Regions from separate parts of the Pseudoalteromonas sp. TAP-3C genome, predicted to be linked through region 1. Evidence: predicted binding sites of a transcription regulator. Region 1 holds the regulator's gene; each other region holds the start of a gene.
What was found. Region 1 encodes ArgR, which controls arginine synthesis, uptake and breakdown. Its sites were predicted from a motif close to ANTGAATANNTATTCANT; they were not measured.
Positions count from the first base shown of each region.

Region 2: the regulator ArgR is predicted to act here: its motif matches at 4,212-4,229, upstream of AC6H44_RS12265 (OadG family protein).
Region 3: the regulator ArgR is predicted to act here: its motif matches at 2,331-2,348, upstream of AC6H44_RS00430 (aspartate aminotransferase family protein).

Region 1 covers NZ_CM187618.1:340,531-346,981, reverse strand. The annotation lists gene ispB (octaprenyl diphosphate synthase) at 195-1,166, shown strand; gene mdh (malate dehydrogenase) at 1,259-2,194, opposite strand; gene argR (transcriptional regulator ArgR) at 2,420-2,887, shown strand; gene AC6H44_RS01565 (Dyp-type peroxidase) at 2,934-3,833, opposite strand; gene AC6H44_RS01560 (ABC transporter ATP-binding protein) at 3,880-4,932, opposite strand; gene AC6H44_RS01555 (ABC transporter permease) at 4,933-6,451, opposite strand, start outside.
Region 2 covers NZ_CM187618.1:2,612,183-2,618,633, forward strand. The annotation lists gene AC6H44_RS12245 (hypothetical protein) at 1-11, opposite strand, end outside; partial or broken gene AC6H44_RS12250 (aldo/keto reductase) at 32-852, opposite strand; gene AC6H44_RS12255 (sodium ion-translocating decarboxylase subunit beta) at 986-2,116, opposite strand; gene oadA (sodium-extruding oxaloacetate decarboxylase subunit alpha) at 2,131-3,912, opposite strand; gene AC6H44_RS12265 (OadG family protein) at 3,924-4,169, opposite strand; gene AC6H44_RS12270 (DUF1328 domain-containing protein) at 4,655-4,828, shown strand; gene AC6H44_RS12275 (hypothetical protein) at 4,877-5,068, shown strand; gene AC6H44_RS12280 (YcxB family protein) at 5,216-5,683, shown strand; gene csrA (carbon storage regulator CsrA) at 5,736-5,927, opposite strand; gene AC6H44_RS12290 (aspartate kinase) at 6,018-6,451, opposite strand, start outside.
Region 3 covers NZ_CM187618.1:85,075-91,525, reverse strand. The annotation lists gene astA (arginine N-succinyltransferase) at 1-815, opposite strand, end outside; gene AC6H44_RS00430 (aspartate aminotransferase family protein) at 901-2,106, opposite strand; gene AC6H44_RS00425 (HDOD domain-containing protein) at 2,477-3,637, opposite strand; gene AC6H44_RS00420 (anthranilate synthase component II) at 3,674-4,255, opposite strand; gene AC6H44_RS00415 (HP1242/YdcH family protein) at 4,504-4,746, shown strand; gene glpK (glycerol kinase GlpK) at 4,913-6,415, shown strand; gene glpD (glycerol-3-phosphate dehydrogenase) at 6,427-6,451, shown strand, end outside.

The DNA.
Region 1 (6,451 bases):
CCTATATAGTTCAATTAACCGCCAAAGGTGATTCAAAATTAAACCACGCTGTTTAAGCAATTATTAACAAAGTTAATGGGGCATTTAACCTACTTAAGGGTGTTTTTTTAAGGAATCACCACAAAATATCGAGCTAATGCATTTTTTGTTGTACAATCTGCGTCGTTCACACATTAAAATTGGCTCGGAGATCAATGGATATAAAAGCTATCCAGGCGTTAATCGAAAGCGATATGAATGACGTCAATCAACTAATACATGCGCAAATGTGCTCAGATGTGGCGTTAGTTAATCAACTTGGTTTGTATATTGTTAACAGCGGTGGCAAACGAGTGCGCCCTATGTTGGCTATTCTAGCGGCTAAAGCGCTAGGCTACCAAGGTAAAGATCATATTACGCTGGCAACTATCATTGAATTTATCCATACCGCAACGCTTTTACATGATGATGTGGTTGATGAATCAAACCTGCGCCGTGGCACCCCCACAGCAAATGCCGAGTTTGGTAATGCTGCCAGTGTACTGGTGGGTGATTTTATTTACACTCGCTCGTTTCAACTAATGGTAGGCCTTGGCAAAATGCAAATAATGCAAGTGTTGGCTGATGCAACCAATATTATTGCTGAAGGCGAAGTACTGCAATTAATGAACTGTAATGACCCTGACACCACTGAAGCCAGTTATATGCAGGTTATTTACTCTAAAACGGCTAAGTTATTTGAAGCGGCAACTGGGCTGGCAGCCATTATTACTGAACAAAATGAGCATATTTTGGAAGCGCTTAACTTGTATGGTATGCATTTAGGCACGGCTTTTCAGTTGGTAGACGATGTTTTAGATTACAACGCAAATGCTGACCAACTGGGTAAAAACATTGGCGACGATTTAGCCGAAGGCAAACCAACACTGCCGCTAATTTATGCCATGCAACACGGTAATAAGCAGCAAACACAGTTAATAAGAGACGCGATAGAGCACAGTAATGGCATGGATCATCTAGATGAGATACTTGCTGCACTTGCTCACACTAACGCCCTTGAGTTCACAATGCAAAAAGCAGAGCAAGAAGCAGAAAAAGCAATTGCCTGTTTAGATTGCTTAGCTGAGTCGAGTTACAAGCAAGCATTGATCAGCTTAGCCCGTATAGCGGTTGACCGCGACCACTAATATTAGTGAACCTCTTAATAAGCATTAAGAGCAAATAAATTCCGAGCAACAAAAAAGCCTGCAAATGCAGGCTTTTTAATGCATCATTTAGGCTATTGCGCCATAAAATCAACACCTTCTTTAATATCTTTTTTCAACGTTTCAAGCATGTCATTTTTAGCTTGCTGTTCAAATGCGCTTAGTGTGCCGTAAGAAAGAACTTCTTCTACGCCATTTTTACCTAAACGTATTGGGTGTGCAAAGTACTCTGCATCGCCATTTTCAACGGCAACGTATGCGTAGTCCACAACGTCTTCACCTTGTAAGCCTTTAACTAAAGACATACAAAAACGTGCAGCAGCAGCACCCATAGATAATGTTGCAGAACCACCGCCCGCTTTGGCATTAACGACTTCAGTACCCGCATTTTGAATACGTGGAGTCAGTGCAGCCACTTCTTCATCAGTGAAAGTAACACCTTCAACTTGAGAAAGTAATGGTAAGATTGTTGTGCCTGAGTGGCCACCAATGACAGGCACTTTAACACTTGCTACGTCAACGCCTTTAAGTTCAGCAATAAACGCTTCTGAACGAATGACATCAAGTGTTGTGATACCAAATACACGCTTAGCATCGTAAGTACCTGCTTTTTTAAATACTTCAGCAACAATTGGTACCGTGCCGTTTACTGGGTTAGTAATAATACCTACCAGCGCTTTAGGACAGTTAGCAACAATGCCTTGTGCTAATGTTTTGATGATACCCGCATTAACGTTAAATAAATCAGCACGGTCCATACCTGGCTTACGTGGCATACCCGCTGGGATAAGCACGATGTCACAACCTGTTAATGCTTTATCTAAATCGTCAGCACCAAACCCTGCCACTTTAACATCTGTTGGGATGTGAGAAAGGTCAACAGCAACACCCGGAACTACTGGCGCAACATCATATAGTGATAATTCAGAACCTGCTGGTAAGCCTGTTTTTAATAATAAAGACAACGCTTGACCGATACCGCCTGCAGCACCTAATACAGCAACTTTCATTGGAATTCTCCGTAATTTGAGGTAGGAAATCTTTGTGGTTCCTAAGATAAAGAAATTAACCGCTAAAGACAAATTTATCCTGCTTATTTTAGCTATATTTTCGACCATAGTTGTAAACTTTGCTGTTTAAACACAGCTAAACGGCAACTTAACTAAACAACTGCTGCATAATTATGCATTTTTGTGTAGAATTTGCCGTATCGATAACATAACTAATTAGACATTATGCAACCACAAGATAAACAAGAAGCATTGGTTAAAGCTTTCAAGGCACTTTTAAAAGAAGAAAACTTTGGCTCACAAGGCGAGATAGTTGACGCGTTAAAAGAACAAGGCTTTGATAACATTAGCCAAAGTAAAGTGTCGCGAATGTTAAGTAAGTTTGGCGCGGTACGCACCCGTAATGCAAAACAAGAAATGGTGTACTGCTTACCCGCCGAAATGGGTGTACCAACAGCCAAAAGCCCATTGCGCCAATTAGTTATTGATATTATGCATAACGAAATGATGATTATTATTCGTACCAGCCCAGGCGCTGCTCAGCTCATTGCCCGCCTACTCGACTCATTAGGAAAAGCAGATGGCGTATTGGGCACAATTGCTGGCGATGACACTATTTTTATAGCGCCTGCGAAAATATCAGAAATAGATCTAACACTGGAACGTGTGCGTATTTTGTTCGACACGGTTTAACCAATGAACATTGTCATGTTAATGGCTAAACCATTCCTGACTGGTTTTATAACTGCTTTAAAAACCGTACTGAAGGCGCAAAAAACGCAGACCCCATATCTGCTTGAGTAAAATCAAGCCAGTGATCGTAGTGCTCTTTGTGCCCTAATCGACTGTTTAATACCTTTTCAAATGCATCCCCTTTAGCAGAGCAAGTAATAAGCAACATTCCTTGCTCATACACATCGCCATACGGCATACTTTGGTTTAATAAAAGTGCCTGGCCCTGCTCATCTTTTAACTCACTTCGGGTTGCATGACTGCTTTGAGTTGCGGGGCTGATCAGGGTATTGTCGAGACGGGTACGCCCCATTATTTGCTCTTGCTCGTTAAGCGACAAGTGCTGCCATAGGGTTAAGTCATGTTTGTAGCGCTGCACATGAATATAACTGCCTTGATCTTCAAAACTCTCGGGCTTATTAATTAACGCAGTTGCACGTTTTTGACGACCATGCGGGGTGTCGCCGGCATAAATAAAGCCATTAAAATCACGACCATCTAAAAAGCGAAAGTTACGAACTTGCTCCACCAGCTCAACATCAGGGGTAAAAAGCTTTAATATTTGCAGTGCAAACAGGTGATTCACATCTTCTCTGTCAGAGCGAATTTGTATAAATAAATCGCACGGCCTTGCACTCATCACAAAATCGCTATGGGTTATATTAGGAAAGCTCTGCAACTCGCGGGGCATAAAGTCGGGTAAAATATGCGGCCAATATTGCGCGCCAATAGCGACCATGCAAGACAGCATAGCTTCAGAGAATTGATCACTAAACTCATCTTCAATGTCGCTCACTTTTTTAAGCTTAGCGCGCAGTGATTCGTCGTGACCATCAAGGACATTAAAAAATAAGTGCAAACCATGTAAGTTTGCTTCAGCACAAATCCCTGATTGCGCTTGCACCATTATTATTCCTTACTTTTTAGAGCAAAACACAGCGAAAAACAATTAGCTATTGCTTAAAAAAATTCACCGTGTGCGGTTTTATTTTTATTATAACCTGTTCATTAATGTTAAATGACTGGCCATACTGGGCTGCAACTTCTATTTCTTGTTCTGCAACAACCACGGTATAAACATAAGCGGAGCCAATAAAGCGGCTGCTTAATATAGTAGCGCGCTCACACTGATGCTCACTCTCATTATTAGTGGCAAGTTCAAGTTGATGCGGGCGCACATAAATAACCCCCTTAGAGGCTATTGCATGCGGCTGTGATTGTGTTGATTCAACCACACCAAATTGCGTTTTATAGTCAGTAGCCGTTAATACAGTTGCGCTTAAGTATATGCCCTGACCCAGAAATTCTGCAACCTCCTTTGAACTTGGTTGTGCAAAAAGCTGTTCTGGCGTGCCTTGTTGTGCAATTTTACCTTGGTGCATAACCGCAAGCGTATCAGCAAATGCAAACGCCTCTTCTTTTGAGTGAGTAACAAATACCGCAGACACTTGCTGCGCTTTAATAATCCGCCTAATGTCGGCAATTAATTCAAATCGTACTTGAGTATCAATATTAGAAAATGGCTCATCAAGTAGCAATAGGCTAGGTTTATAAGCTAATGCACGCGCAATCGCTACTCGTTGCTGTTGGCCACCCGAAAGTTGATGGGGGTATCTATCGGCGCAGCCAACCAAATGCACCAGCTTTAGCATTTCATCTACGCGCGCCTGTTTATCAGCTTTGCTAATCTTGCTGAGTCCAAAGGCAATATTATTGGCCACGGTTAAATGCGGAAATAACGCGTAATCTTGAAACATCATGCCAATATTACGATGCTCCGGTGATACAAACGTGTTGGCATCGCTGACTAACTTACCATCAATAAATACCTGCCCTTGCTTGGCTTCAAGTAACCCTGCAATGGCTTTAAGTGTGGTAGTTTTACCGCAGCCACTGGCACCGAGCAAACACACTATTTCGTCTTTACCTAAAATTAAATCTAAGTCATCTATAACCTTAGTCCCGTTATATGCATAGCTCACGCCTTGTAAAATCAAACTACTCATTTAACTACGTTGCTCCATTGAACGGTTAATAAAATATAACGGAATAAAACCCACCACCACAATAAACAGCGCTGATATAGAGGCCAGCTCTAATTGCTCATCACTTACATATTGAAATACATGCGTTGCTAAGCTTTCAAAGTTAAAAGGTCTTAGCAGTAAGGCGGCGGGTAGCTCTTTCATGCACTCAATAAACACCAATAAACCGGCAGTTAATATCCCCCGGCGTAATAACGGTAAATGCACCAAAGCCAGCGTATTACCTAGGCTTTTTCCCATTGATTGACTTGCCATATCAAGGGAGGGGCTAATGCGTAAAAAGCTCGACTCTATGGCGCCATGGGCAACGGCATAAAACCGAACTATGTAGGCAAAAATAATAGTCAGTATACTGCCGGTTAATAGCAACCCAATGTCTAAATCATAAGGGGCTAACATTTGGTTTACGGTGTTTTCCAGCAGTGTTAGCGGCAGTAAAACGGCAATTGCTAATACTGTGCCCGGTAAGGCATAGCCTGTACTTGCTAAACGCCCAGGTAGTAGCGGATTTGCTTGTTTTGCAATGCGCTGGTAAAACACCACTAACACACTCAGTATAATAGTGACCACACTGACCACTGCCGCCACTTTTAAACTTTGCCATGCATAGCTAAAAAATTCACTACTCCAGGCTTGCTCAAAATAAGTAATTGCATACTTAAGTAACACAACAATGGGAATAACAAACGAAACAATTAAAATAAAGCTACAAAAGCCAGTAGCAAGCCATGCAGATTTACCTTTAAGAATATAAAGCGCCTCACTGTTAACACTCGACTGGCGTTCAAATACCGCTTGATTACGACGGCTAAAACGCTCGGTGATCAAGGCTAAAAACAACAGTAATAACATCACCCCTGAAATTTTTGCGGCCGCAGTTAATGAGTAATACCCAAACCAAGTATCATAAACGGCGGTGGTTAATGTACTAACAGCAAAATAGCTGACGGTCGCAAAATCAGCCATGGTTTCCATACTGATTAACGCAAGTGCCGCCACAATGGCGCCACGGGATAACACAAGGCTGACTTTAAAAAAGCTTTTCCATGCACTTAAGCCCATTAATTGACTGGCTTGGACTAGCTTAAAAGACTGTTCACGTAGCGCGGTTTTAAATATTAAATATAAATACGGGTAAAGTACCAGCGCAATCATTACAATCGCGCCGGGTAAAGTACGTATATCAAAAAACCAATAATCATCTGGCGATTGCCAACCAAACCACTCTCGTAAGGTTATTTGTACGGGTCCGGCATAATCGAGTAAATCGGTGTACACATAAGCAATAATGTAGGTTGGCATGGCAAGGGGCAGCATCAGCGCCCATTCAAATTGTTGTTTACCAGGAAAGCGGCAATAGGCGGTTAACCAACCCAATGGCAATGCAATCAAGCAGCTAAGTAAGCCAACACCTATAATAAGCAATACAGTGTTACTTATATAGTCCCACAACACGGTATTCCATAGGTGGGTAAATACC
Region 2 (6,451 bases), 1.1 Mb from region 1:
AATATGTTCATATCACCTTCTTGATATTAAGTTACGGTAGTGCACAGCCTTTGGCGCTAATATATAACTGGTACCAATGCTCACGACTTAAATTAATATTAATTGCACCACACGAGGCTTTGATACGCTCTACATTAGTAGTGCCAATAATAGGCTGAATTAATGCAGGATGACGCAACAGCCAAGCCAATACAATTGCTTCAGCCGTTGTTTCATAGAGTATGGCAAGTTTACTCACTAAAATACTGGTATTTATATCCGCAGGTGAAGCCTTGGATAAATCGCCCCCCGAGTATAAACCTTGGCATAAACTGCCCCAGCTTTGAATTTGAATATCATGCTCACGGCAATATTCAATACATCCTGGCGTAAAGTTAATATCTTTGCCATCGGTATTACCGACATAAATGCCTTCATCGACCCATTGATGCTTTTGCAAACTCGCCTCTATTTGATTTGCAACATCAGCACATCTATGTAGTCGGTATTTAATCGCTTTAATGAGCCTGCTACTGAGCGCTCAATCCAATCGGCAGAAAAATCATAGCGTTGTGAGTTTTTCTCATCAGCAAAACGAATACCACACTTAGACTGGATATATATTTTTTCTCTAAGCTTTGGGCGCTGAGCAAGCACCTTACCAAACACTTGTTCAGCCTTACCTAAGGTATAAATATCAGCATGATCAAAAAAATTAATTCCGCCCTCAATCGCTGTATCTATGCATGCATGTCCTTGCTGTAAGTGCGCACTGTTGATCGCACTCTTATCCCATGCACCTCCTAAGCCCATACAACCAAATATCAGCTTACTTGCATTTGGGAGATATTTTGCCAGCGGAGTGTGTGACATATTAGACAGCCCTTAAAAATATAAAGAATGATTACTGTAAACAAAAAAACCTAAACAAGAAACTGTTTACGTTAAGTTTTTTAGGCAAAAAAAAGCGCAGTAAACTGCGCTAATAGGTTGAGTCTAAGTATATTTAACCAACCAGGGCAAGTAAAATACCGGCAGCGACCGCACTACCGAGTACACCAGCAACATTAGGCCCCATTGCATGCATTAGTAAGAAGTTGTGTGGATTATTTTCAAGTCCGACCTTATTAACTACACGCGCCGCCATCGGTACAGCCGAGACCCCGGCGGCACCAATTAATGGATTTATCGGGGTTTTTGATATTTTATTTAAGCCTTTTGCCATAAATACCCCCGAAGCGGTACCAATAGAAAACGCCAAGGCACCCAGCACTAAAATACCAATGGTTTCTAAGGTTAAGAACTGTTCTGCAGCAAGTTTGGAGCCTACAGCCAACCCTAAAAATATAGTGGTAATATTAATGATTTCATTTTGGGCACTGTTACTAAGCCTATCCACCACGCCCGACTCACGCATTAAATTACCTAAACAAAACATACCAACCAAAGGAATGGCAACGGGTAAAAATAATGCCGTTAAAGTAAGTACCACCAGTGGGAAAATAATTTTTTCCTTTTTAGATACTTTACGCAGTTCAGGCATTTTAATTTGACGCTCTTGCGGTGTTGTTAACGCACGCATAATAGGCGGCTGAATAATAGGAACCAGCGCCATGTATGAGTAAGCGGCTACGGCTATAGCACCGAGTAAGTCAGGCGCTAGTTTTGATGCTAAAAAAATGGCTGTCGGTCCATCTGCACCACCAATAATGGCAATCGCTGACGCATCTTGTAAACTAAATTCAAACCCCGGAATAAAGTTAAGCAAAATAGCACCAAATAAAGTCGCAAAAATACCAAACTGTGCAGCGGCGCCTAATAGCAACATACGCGGGTTTGCAATCAAGGCACTAAAATCAGTGAGCGCCCCCACGCCCATAAATATTAATAGCGGAAAAATACCAGTATCAATACCGACATAGTAAACATAGTAAAGTAAGCCACCAGGGTCTGATAAGCCAGCCACCGGAATATTGGTTAAAATAGCCCCAAAACCAATTGGTAACAGTAGTAATGGTTCAAATTTTTTGGCTATTGCTAAAAATAGCAACAAACAACCAACGGCAATCATCAGCAACCCGGGCAATGTAAAGTTAGCAATACCTGTGGCATGCCAGAGGTTTAAAATACCATCCATCCTCTATTTACTCCTTAAGCCAGGGCAATCATTGCATCGCCGGTGGACACTGAATCGCCTTCAGACACAAGCACGTTTGCAACAGTACCCGTATGCATGGCGCGTACCTCGGTTTCCATTTTCATGGCCTCCATAATAATCACCACATCCCCTTCATTGACTACTTGCCCTGGTTTTACTTTAATTTTAAAAATATTACCGGCAAGTGGTGCATTAAGGGTTTCACCTGAAGCAACTGATGCCGACTGAGGAATATGTTCAGAGTCTTTGAGGGTAACTTCTTTAAGTTCACCACCTTGAGCCACGACCACATCGTATACTTTACCATCGACCTTAACGCTGTATTGTTCGGCCTTAACACCTTTGTTACTTGCTTTTGATTGTTCAGTTGCTTTACTTGAGCTGTCATCGGCGCTAGGAACAGGTTCAAATGCATCAGGATTATTACGATTTTTAATAAACTTCAAACCAATTTGCGGAAATAACGCATAGGTGAGCACATCATCAATTTGCTCATCAGCAAGCGTTAAGCCTTGCTCTTGTGCAAGTTTGACTAACTCAGCTTCTAATGTTTCAAGCTCAGGTTTAATGATATCCGCCGGGCGACAGGTAATTGCTTCGCTACCATCGAGTACACGCTCCTGTAGTTCTTTGTTCATCGGTGCGGGGGTTGAACCATACTCACCTTTTAATACGCCTGCAGTTTCTTTGGTAATGGTTTTATAACGCTCACCAGTGAGAACATTTAATACAGCTTGAGTACCAACAATTTGCGAGGTAGGTGTTACCAATGGAATAAAACCGAGATCTTCACGCACGCGCGGGATTTCGAGTAATACTTCGTTTAGTTTATCAGCAGCGCCTTGCTCTTTGAGCTGATTTTCCATATTAGTTAACATGCCACCGGGCACTTGTGCTAATAAAATTCGCCCATCAACACCTTTTAAGCTTCCTTCAAACGCTGCATACTTTTTACGTACATCTCTAAAGTATGCGGCTATCTCTTCTAAGTGATTTAGATCAAGGCCTGTATCGCGATCTGTTCCCTCTACAATTGCCGTAATTGTTTCGGTTGCTGAATGACCATAAGTCATACTCATTGATGAAATAGCGGTGTCGAGCATATCTATGCCAGCATCAATGGCTTTTTGATAAGTTGCAGTACTCAAACCTGTGGTTGCATGACATTGCATGGCAATAGGCACTGAAACCGTTTCTTTTAACGCTTTTATTAGTTTTTCTGCATCATACGGCTTAAGTAGTCCCGCCATATCTTTAATACAAATTGAATGACAGCCCAATTCTTCAAGCTGCTTTGCAAGCGTGAGCCACATATCGAGAGTGTGAACCGGACTTACTGTATAAGAAATAGTACCTTGGGCATGCGCACCTACTTTAACTGCTGCTTTTATAGCTGTTTCTAAGTTACGTACATCGTTCATTGCATCAAAAATACGAAATACATCAACGCCATTTTCATGCGCCCGCTCTACAAACTTTTCAACCACATCATCTGCATAATGACGATAACCTAATAGGTTTTGCCCACGAAGTAGCATTTGTTGTGGCGTATTGGGCATGGCCTTTTTAAGCGCGCGAATACGCTCCCATGGATCTTCACCTAAATAACGTATACACGAATCAAAAGTAGCCCCTCCCCAAGACTCAATAGACCAATAACCAGCATCATCTATTTTTTTAGCAATAGGCAACATATCGTCTAAGCGCATGCGAGTAGCTAATAAGGATTGATGTGCATCACGCAGTACGAGTTCTGTTATTTTCAATTTAGCCATTTCATGCTCCTCTAATTATTATTTGTTTTGTACTGAGCGATGGCAGCACTAATTGCAGCAATGTGTTCACTTGGTACGCCTTGAGATTTAAAAGATGGCACTCTTTGTGGTGCGTCCACCTCTGGCTGAGAAAATTTGGCAGCCAATTTAGACATGGTTACCACAGCACCAATCAATAAAGAAAGAAATACAAATACACTCACCATACCTGTCAGCATTAAATTGCCCGCAGTTATCAGCGAAGCCCCTATATCCATAATTCTCTCCTTTCAAACCATAAAAAATAAAAAGTCAGTTTATTTAAATAATTATTCACACACAATAACAAAAGCGATTCTTTTGCCCACAAGTTGTAAATTGGTAAAACCAATTAAACTTAAAGTAACATATCATCAATAAAGTTAACACCACCTAAAATAGCTTATTTAGCCTTGTAAGATAGATATTAAAAATGTTCGTTATAAACAAAAGATATATAAAGCAAACTTATTAAGTAAGTTATTCAGTAACACTTAAACCAAATAGAAATTGGTCTTACCAAAATAAATAGATTCACATAACTTTTTATTTCATCATATATAACTGTGAATAAGTTACCGATAAAATCGTAAAAATTACTAATTAAATAAAGAAAAACACCACAACAAACTTAAATACATGATTTTAATAAATAAAATATACTGGCACGATATTCGCTTACTTTAGTACTTTAGAATAATATTAACACAATAAGGAGATATCAATGTTACGCTGGACAATTACATTTTTGGTGATCGCTCTAATCGCAGCCGTTTTAGGGTTTGGTGGTATTGCAGGAACCGCAACAGGTATTGCTAAAATCATATTTTTTATATTTTTAGTTTTACTGGTTATTTCACTTATCTCTGGTGCTTTACGCGGTAAAGGCCCCAGATAGATAACGAAACGACAAACTCTTTTAAACTTTTATATAAGGAATTACATTATGAAATCATCAACAATCAAAGCAGTCGCTATTGCTCTATTTGCAAGTGCATTTATTATGGGTTGTGAAGACAATCACGCAGAAGAAGCGGGTGAACGCATCGACGAAGCAGTGACAGATGTACAAAACAAAGTAGAAGACGCCTGTGAAGAAGTAAAAGAAGGCGTTAATGCTAAAGAAACAAACTGTTAATTTACAATCATTTTTCTTTAAAACGACCTCAGGGTCGTTTTTTTATATCTAAAATTTACAGCGTTTTTAATAATTTATCTCATTTAAGCTGCGTATTAATGCCATAGCTTGCTAAAATGATAAAAAATAAATGTTAAGTATAGATGCATGGTATTTACGACAACCTACAAACTCGATAAACCTTACTTTTATGAATGCTTCGACCAGTCGTTGCCCTACAGTAAGCGCGCACAACCTAAATATTTTTTATTAGCACTGCTTGTTGTATTAGGATTATTTGGCATTTATGGTTTAGGGGATCATTACCTGGGCACATTTTTACTGATGTTAGCCTTACTTGAATGCATTGCTTTTTACTATCGCCGCCCTTGGTGGGCCACAAGACAAATGCTCAGCAGAGCGTCAGGCTCTGAAGTTACCCTCACCTTCGACGAAAACGGAATAACGTCTTCTAATCATTACAAAGACTACCAATTAGCGTGGCACGATATTATTGAAATTATTACCACAGATCGCGGACTACTGTTAAAAAGTAAAAGCGGTATGCAGTACATTTCAAAAGCCATACTCAACGATGAAACCATTGATTTTATAAACAAAAAAGCCACTCAGTGAGTGGCTTTTACAAATGTCATAGTGATTAACTAAACATTTAATACTCTATTGATTAAGCATTGTCCGGATTAGGGTTAGACTTTTCAGCTTGTATACGCATGTAAATTTCTTCACGATGAACTGATACGTCTTTAGGTGCATTCACACCGATACGAACTTGATTTCCTTTAACACCCAAAACAGTAACGGTAACTTCGTCACCTATCATAAGGGTCTCGCCTACTCTACGAGTTAGTATTAGCATTCTCTTGCTCCCATGTTCCAATAAAATTATAAGATTCCGCGTTTACATTTTAATTAAAATTAGACTAAATAGTAAGTAAAAACTCTCAATCTATTCATTTTCTGTTAAAAATGTCTTATGTAATGCACGAACAGCTAACGCTAGGTATTTTTCATCTATTAAAACTGAAATCTTTATTTCTGAGGTTGAAATAAACATCACATCAATATTCTCTTTTGCTAACGAATCAAAAAATAAACTTGCTACTCCAGAATGGGATTTCATGCCCATACCCACAGCTGACACTTTCGCCACATTCATTAAACCATCAATTACCTGTGCGTCTAGTTGCTGTTGAGCGGCGGTTAACAAATCAAGCGCGTTTAAATAATCATTTAAATGCACTGTGAAAGCGTAGTCGACTTTTTCAGCTTTATGATTAGTTTGATTAATCATATCTATTTCGATGCCATTATCAGCAAAAAGTTTCAAAACTTTTGTAAGGTGCTTAGATCCTTGCGGCATTCCATGTAGCTTAATTAAAC
Region 3 (6,451 bases), 260 kb from region 1:
TTACGTACTGTGGCAATGTTATCTACTTTTGCTTCAACCGTTGGGCCGGCATCAAAAATGTCAACGTAGCCGTTAAACGTAAAGCCTTCACTTTTTAAAAGCTCAATAGCAGGACGGGTATTGTCATGCACTTGACCAATAACCGCTTGTGCTTCTTTACTGAGTAAATTTACGTAGATTGGGTATTTAGGCATAAGCTCTGCAATAAATACTTTTTGCCCTATTCCTGTTAGATAATCTGCGGTTGGAAAATCCATTGAGAAAAAGTGCTCTTCTAACCACTGCCAAAAAGGACTACTGCCGTTTTCGTCAGATACACCGCGCATTTCAGCAATGACCGTTTGTGCAAATCGTTGCTGATGTTGCTTTATAAACATAAAGCGTGCTTTTGAAAGCAATTTACCATTACAATTTTTGCGATAGCCGTCTTTTAAAAATAACGTGCACAGCTCTGTAGCGCCGGTATAGTCGTTACAAAGGGTGAGAATATCAACCGCTTTATATACATCTAGCGTGCGCGAAGAGTGAATCACTTTACTCAAATGGTAATGATAAAATGCGTCATCTAAGCCAACAGCGGCTTCAATACCTGAAGTACCGACGACTTCACCAGTGTCAGTGTCCTCAAGTACAAATAAGTATCCCTCATCACCGGGTTGTGAGGTCGTTTTTGTAAATGAGCTAACTGAATGCGCAATCTTCTTTTGTAATAACGCTTCATTATTAGGTAAAGAAGTAAAGCCATGTCCCGACTCGTCGGCGATAGTTACTAAAGCTGCATAATCACTTTTTTGGATTGGGCGAAGGATCATCATGAATCCGCTTACTCCCTTATATATAACGGTAAATAGAAACGGCAGGGCAAAACCAAGTTTGCCCCTAAAGACGTTGAATCAGCAATTACGCATTAACAACGTGAGCGACTGCTTTTTCAAAGCGTGCCATGCCTTCGCGAATATCAGCTTCTGGTATTACTAAAGAAGGTGTAAAACGAACCACATCAGCGCCTGCTACCAGCGACATTAAGCCATGCTCAGTACCGGCTACTAAAAACTCTTTAGCACGGCCTTTGTATTGCTTGTTTACTACCGCACCGATTAACAAACCCTGACCACGAATTTCACTAAATACATGGTATTTTTCGTTAATCGCATTAAGTAGCTCAGTAAATAACGCCGCTTTTGCTTTAACGCCTGCTAGCACTTCTGGGGTATTTACGGTATCAAATGCAGCTTCTGCAACTGCACACGCGAGTGGATTACCGCCGTAAGTAGAACCATGTGTACCTACTTTAAGGTGTTGTGCAATCTCAGTGGTTGTTAGCATAGCACCAATAGGAAAACCGCCACCCAATGCTTTTGCTGAAGTTAAAATATCAGGCACTATATTTAAACCTTGGTAGGCGTAAAGATCACCCGTACGGCCAACACCTGATTGTACTTCATCAAAAATAAGCAATGCATTGTGCTTAGTACATAAATCACGTACGCCTTGAGCAAATTCATCTGTGGGCGAAATAATACCGCCTTCACCTTGAATGGGCTCCATCATTACCGCACAGGTATTATCGTTAATAAGCGCTTCAAATGCCGTAAGATCATTGTAGTCACAATGAACAATGTCACCAGGCTTAGGACCAAAACCATCTGAATAAGCCGCTTGGCCGCCCACAGTCACAGTGAAGAATGTACGCCCATGGAAACCTTTATTAAAAGCGATAATTTGTGATTTTTCTGCGCCAAATTTATCAAGCGCAAACCGACGCGCTAATTTAAGCGCTGCTTCATTTGCTTCTGCGCCTGAGTTTGCAAAGTAGACTTTTTCTGCAAACGTCGCATCAACCATTTTTTTAGCTAGGCGAAGTGCTGGCTCATTGGTCATTACATTTGCTAGATGCCAAATTTTTTCGCCCTGCTCTTTTAATGCACCCACTAATGCAGGATGGCAATGGCCAAGACAGTTAACGGCAATACCACCAGCAAAGTCGATATACTCTTTACCTTGTTGATCCCATACACGAGAACCTTCGCCTCGAACAGGAATTACGCTTGAAGGTGCGTAGTTAGGAACCATTACGTGATCAAATAATTCGCGATTGACTGTCATTTTATTTCCTCTTAATTGTGTGCATCACAAAGCAGTAAAATAGGGAGTGATTATTGCTAATAACCAAATGTGTCGGCAAAAATGAATGAGTTAATATTTGCCTAAAACTACGTTGTGGTTCAATTTTCAGACGCTCATTATTTCAGAAATTTAGGGGGATGTCTCTTGAAAAAACTTTCATGCACCCCTTTAAAATAAAGGGCTTAAGATATTATTTCATAGATAGTGAATAACTATTTGATAGCCAACACTAAGCCACTTTTACCTTAGCAAGCGCTTCTACAACGAAAAAAGCATAGGCTTTATAAACTAAGCAGACGTGAATAAGTAGAATTAAAGTGAATGAATAGTCGCAAAAAAATTAACAAATTTAATCAATTTGCAGCGCAAAATTTGTAAAATTAGTGGTTTGTAGAGTATCAAGTTCTACTTTAGTGAATTGATAGTAGTTAAACCAGCTTTGTAATTCATCACCTTCAATGAGTTGATGTTCTTTTAAACCTAAGTACTGGGAATAGCTATAAGCTTTACACATGACCTGTGTCAAGGGTAGCAAAGTATCGCCTTTATTAACGCCATTGTTTAACTGCTGCATAACCGTATTAAATGGTAAATGCTTTAAGGCCATTTTTTCAATAACTCTGGCACTCACCCCAAGCGATTTTTCATTGAGAATGGTTGCCAAATAGAGTGGTTCAGGCTTAAGTGCCAGCAACACATTGTGCAGGTTTTTATTTCCCTCATCACGTGCGCGCATTATTTTACCTTGCCAAACGTGTTCGAACACGTTTAAGTACAAACGCACTAAAGCAATTTGCCCTACATTGAATAACATACCCAATGTAAATGCATGCATAGGATTAATACCATTAAGCTCAGCTATTTTTTTCGCAGCAAGCGCACACGACATCGTATTATCTTTCAAGCGACGTTTTAATAGTGAAAATGGTTCGGTACTTAACGGCATCCAATGGCGCACTGCAAATGTAGGCACAACGAGTTGTAAGTTATTTAAGCCAATGTAACGCAGTGCTAAAGCGGGGGTATCTACTTTTACCGACGTATCTTTGCTACGGTGCTTACGGTAAAAAGGTAAATTAACTAAAGTAACTAAATCTCGACCTAGCCAACTTAAATTATTAACCAAAGGCTCTAAACGCCCAACTGATGCCGCGCGAGTGGCGAGTATATCGAGTATGGCACACACATTATCGTCTATGCCTATGGTATCTTTGATAACTGAATCAATATTCTCAAGCCGTTTAGTAATGAGCGATTCAATCGTGCGGTGCAAATTTTGACTTGTTTGCGCTTGTAACTTTTGATGCGCCGAACTTTTTTGTTGCCGCTGCTGCGCTGCGGCGGCTTCTACTTCAAGTAAAGTGCGTTTTTCTAACGGTTTGCCATCATTAAAGTCTAAAGTATGAATAAAGCCAATTTGTTGATTAGCAAAACTATGACCCAACAGTAAATCATACGAGCGTTGATTTAATACTTTAACAATGCGCTGTTGCTGCAATTTATCGGTCATAAGTGATGTACCTTCACAAAGAAGTAAAAAATAAACCTAAAAGCGAGTTAAAAAATTATTAAGTAAAGCTAGCCCTTGCTCAGTTAAAATAGCCTCGGGGTGAAACTGTACCCCTTCAAGCGCGAGCTCTTGATGCAATAGTCCCATAATTTCATCACGTTGCCCAGCTATGCTTTGCGTCCATGCTGTTACCTCACACGATTTAGGTAGAGAGTGTGCTTCAACAATTAAAGAATGATAACGACACACCGTAAGCGGGTTAGGTAACCCTTTGAACATACCTTGATGATGGTGATAAATAGGTGACGTTTTTCCATGCATGACCTGTTTAGCGCGCACCACTTTGCCTCCTAATGCCTGAGCAATAGTTTGGTGCCCCAAGCAAATACCCAATATAGGATAAACTCCTTTAAATTGCTCTACCACAGATAACGACACCCCAGCTTCACTCGGGTTTTTAGGCCCAGGAGAAATCACAATATGATCAGGGTTTAACTGTTTAATCTCACTCAAGGTTATCTGGTCGTTGCGCTTAACTAATACCTCTTGGTTTAAACGCTGAAAATATTGTACTAAATTGTAGGTGAACGAGTCGTAGTTATCGATCATTAAAAGCATGTAATTAAGCACTCAAATAATTAGCAGGTAATAGTTACCCGCATATTCTAACTGAAGCCTTAACAGGTGTCAGTGTTTTACAATCTAGCAAGCACAAATAGACTCGTTAATGATCAACAGCGGTTGATTTATCTTAAATCAGCCCAAGATCTATTGTATGGGCAACCCCCTAGTCACTGACCGTTTTTATATAACGTGATGTGTATTATGCAACAGCGTATTTAATACGCAAAAACAAGGAGTAAACTATGTTAGGCGAAGACCATTCATTAACGAAAGACTTTCCTGATTACACGCAAACGATTTCTAAACTCAACGCGAGCAACTCCACTTTTGCAGCTAAAGCAAAGCAATACAATAAAATAGATAAAGAAATTCGGGTGCTTGAGCTACAAGACTCACCTATTGATGACGAAGCCATGCAGCAGCTAAAACACGGCAGAATGGTATTAAAAGATTGGTTACATCAACAGTTAACAGAGGCTAATTAATTACTATTATTTGGCGCCTATTAAACAATAGGCGCCAATATTGAGCTTTCATCCCCTCCCCAGCCTTGCGCTCATCTATAATTTTAACCATTGTGCTGTAAAAGCATTGCTATTCGTTTAGCTTAAAGACAAGCTGTCTTTATCTACATTAAACAACACTATTTTTATGTCCAAATACATACTCTCGATTGACCAAGGAACGACAAGCTCTCGGGCTATTTTATACACTAAAGATGCCGAGGTTTTTGGTACAGCTCAACACACCTTCCCGCAGCACTTTGTACATAATGGCTGGGTTGAACATGACCCTGTAGATATTTGGCAAACCGTGTTAACCAGCGTTAAAAACGTATTATCGCAGCAACAAGTCACTGCCGCCGACATTATTGCCATCGGCATTGCTAACCAACGAGAAACCACCTTAGTGTGGAATAAAAAAACCGGGCAACCTATTTATAACGCGATTGTGTGGCAAGACCGACGCACCAGTGAGTACTGCGATAGTTTACGTCATGCTGGGCATACACAAATGGTGAATGATAAAACCGGTTTAGTGCTCGATCCTTACTTTTCTGCAACCAAAATTCGTTGGATTTTAGATAACGTCACTGGCGCTAAAGAGCAAGCACAGGCAGGTGAACTGGCCTTTGGTACGGTAGATAGCTACTTACTATGGCAATTAACCGACGGTAAAGTGCATAAAACCGATGCCACTAATGCCTCACGAACTTTACTGTTTAACATTCATCAGCAATGTTGGGATGAAGAGTTACTCTGCTTATTTGATATTCCAGTATCTATGTTACCTGAGGTAATGGACTCAGCCGCTGACTTTGGGGTGACTGCAAGCGAGCTATTTGGTGGTGAAATTCCAATTAGCGCCATTGCGGGCGATCAACAAGCGGCTTTAATTGGCCAAGCCTGTTTTGAAGAAGGGATGGCAAAAAGTACCTACGGAACAGGTTGCTTTTTAATGCTTAACACCGGTGAAAAAGCGCTTAAGTCAAATAACCGTTTATTAACCACTGTTGCGTATCGACTCAATGGCAAACCAACTTATGCCATTGAGGGTAGTATTTTTATGGCCGGTGCCACCATGCAGTGGATTGTAGAGGGTTTAAAACTATTAGAAAATGCAGGTGAAAGTGAAGCCCTCGTCAAAAATGTTCCCTTGGATCATGGGGTATTTCTGGTTCCCTCTTTTACAGGCTTAGGTGCGCCCTATTGGGATGCAAATGCCCGAGGCGCAATTTTGGGCCTAACCCGAGATTCAGGCATTAGCACCATAGTCGCAGCGGCCTTGCAATCGGTGGGCTATCAAACCAAAGATTTACAAAAAGCCATGGAGGGTGACGGGCTTCGCCCTAGCATATTACGCGTTGATGGCGGCATGGCAAACAATAATTGGGCAATGGCATTTTTAGCCAATATTTTAGGCGCCAGTGTTGAGCGCCCAACCCTAACCGAAACCACCTCACTAGGTGTTGCTTACTTAGCAGGCCTGCAAACTGGCGTGTATAAATCAACGGCACAGCTTGCCAGCATGTGGAAAAGCGATCGTCGTTTTGAACCTACCATGAGCAGTGAAGAGCGCAACGATTTATATGCAAAGTGGCTACATTGCATTGCACAAGTTAGACTCACTAATAGCAGTGACAGCTCTGGTTAATAAGGGAATCTATGAACGCACACGACAACGAATATG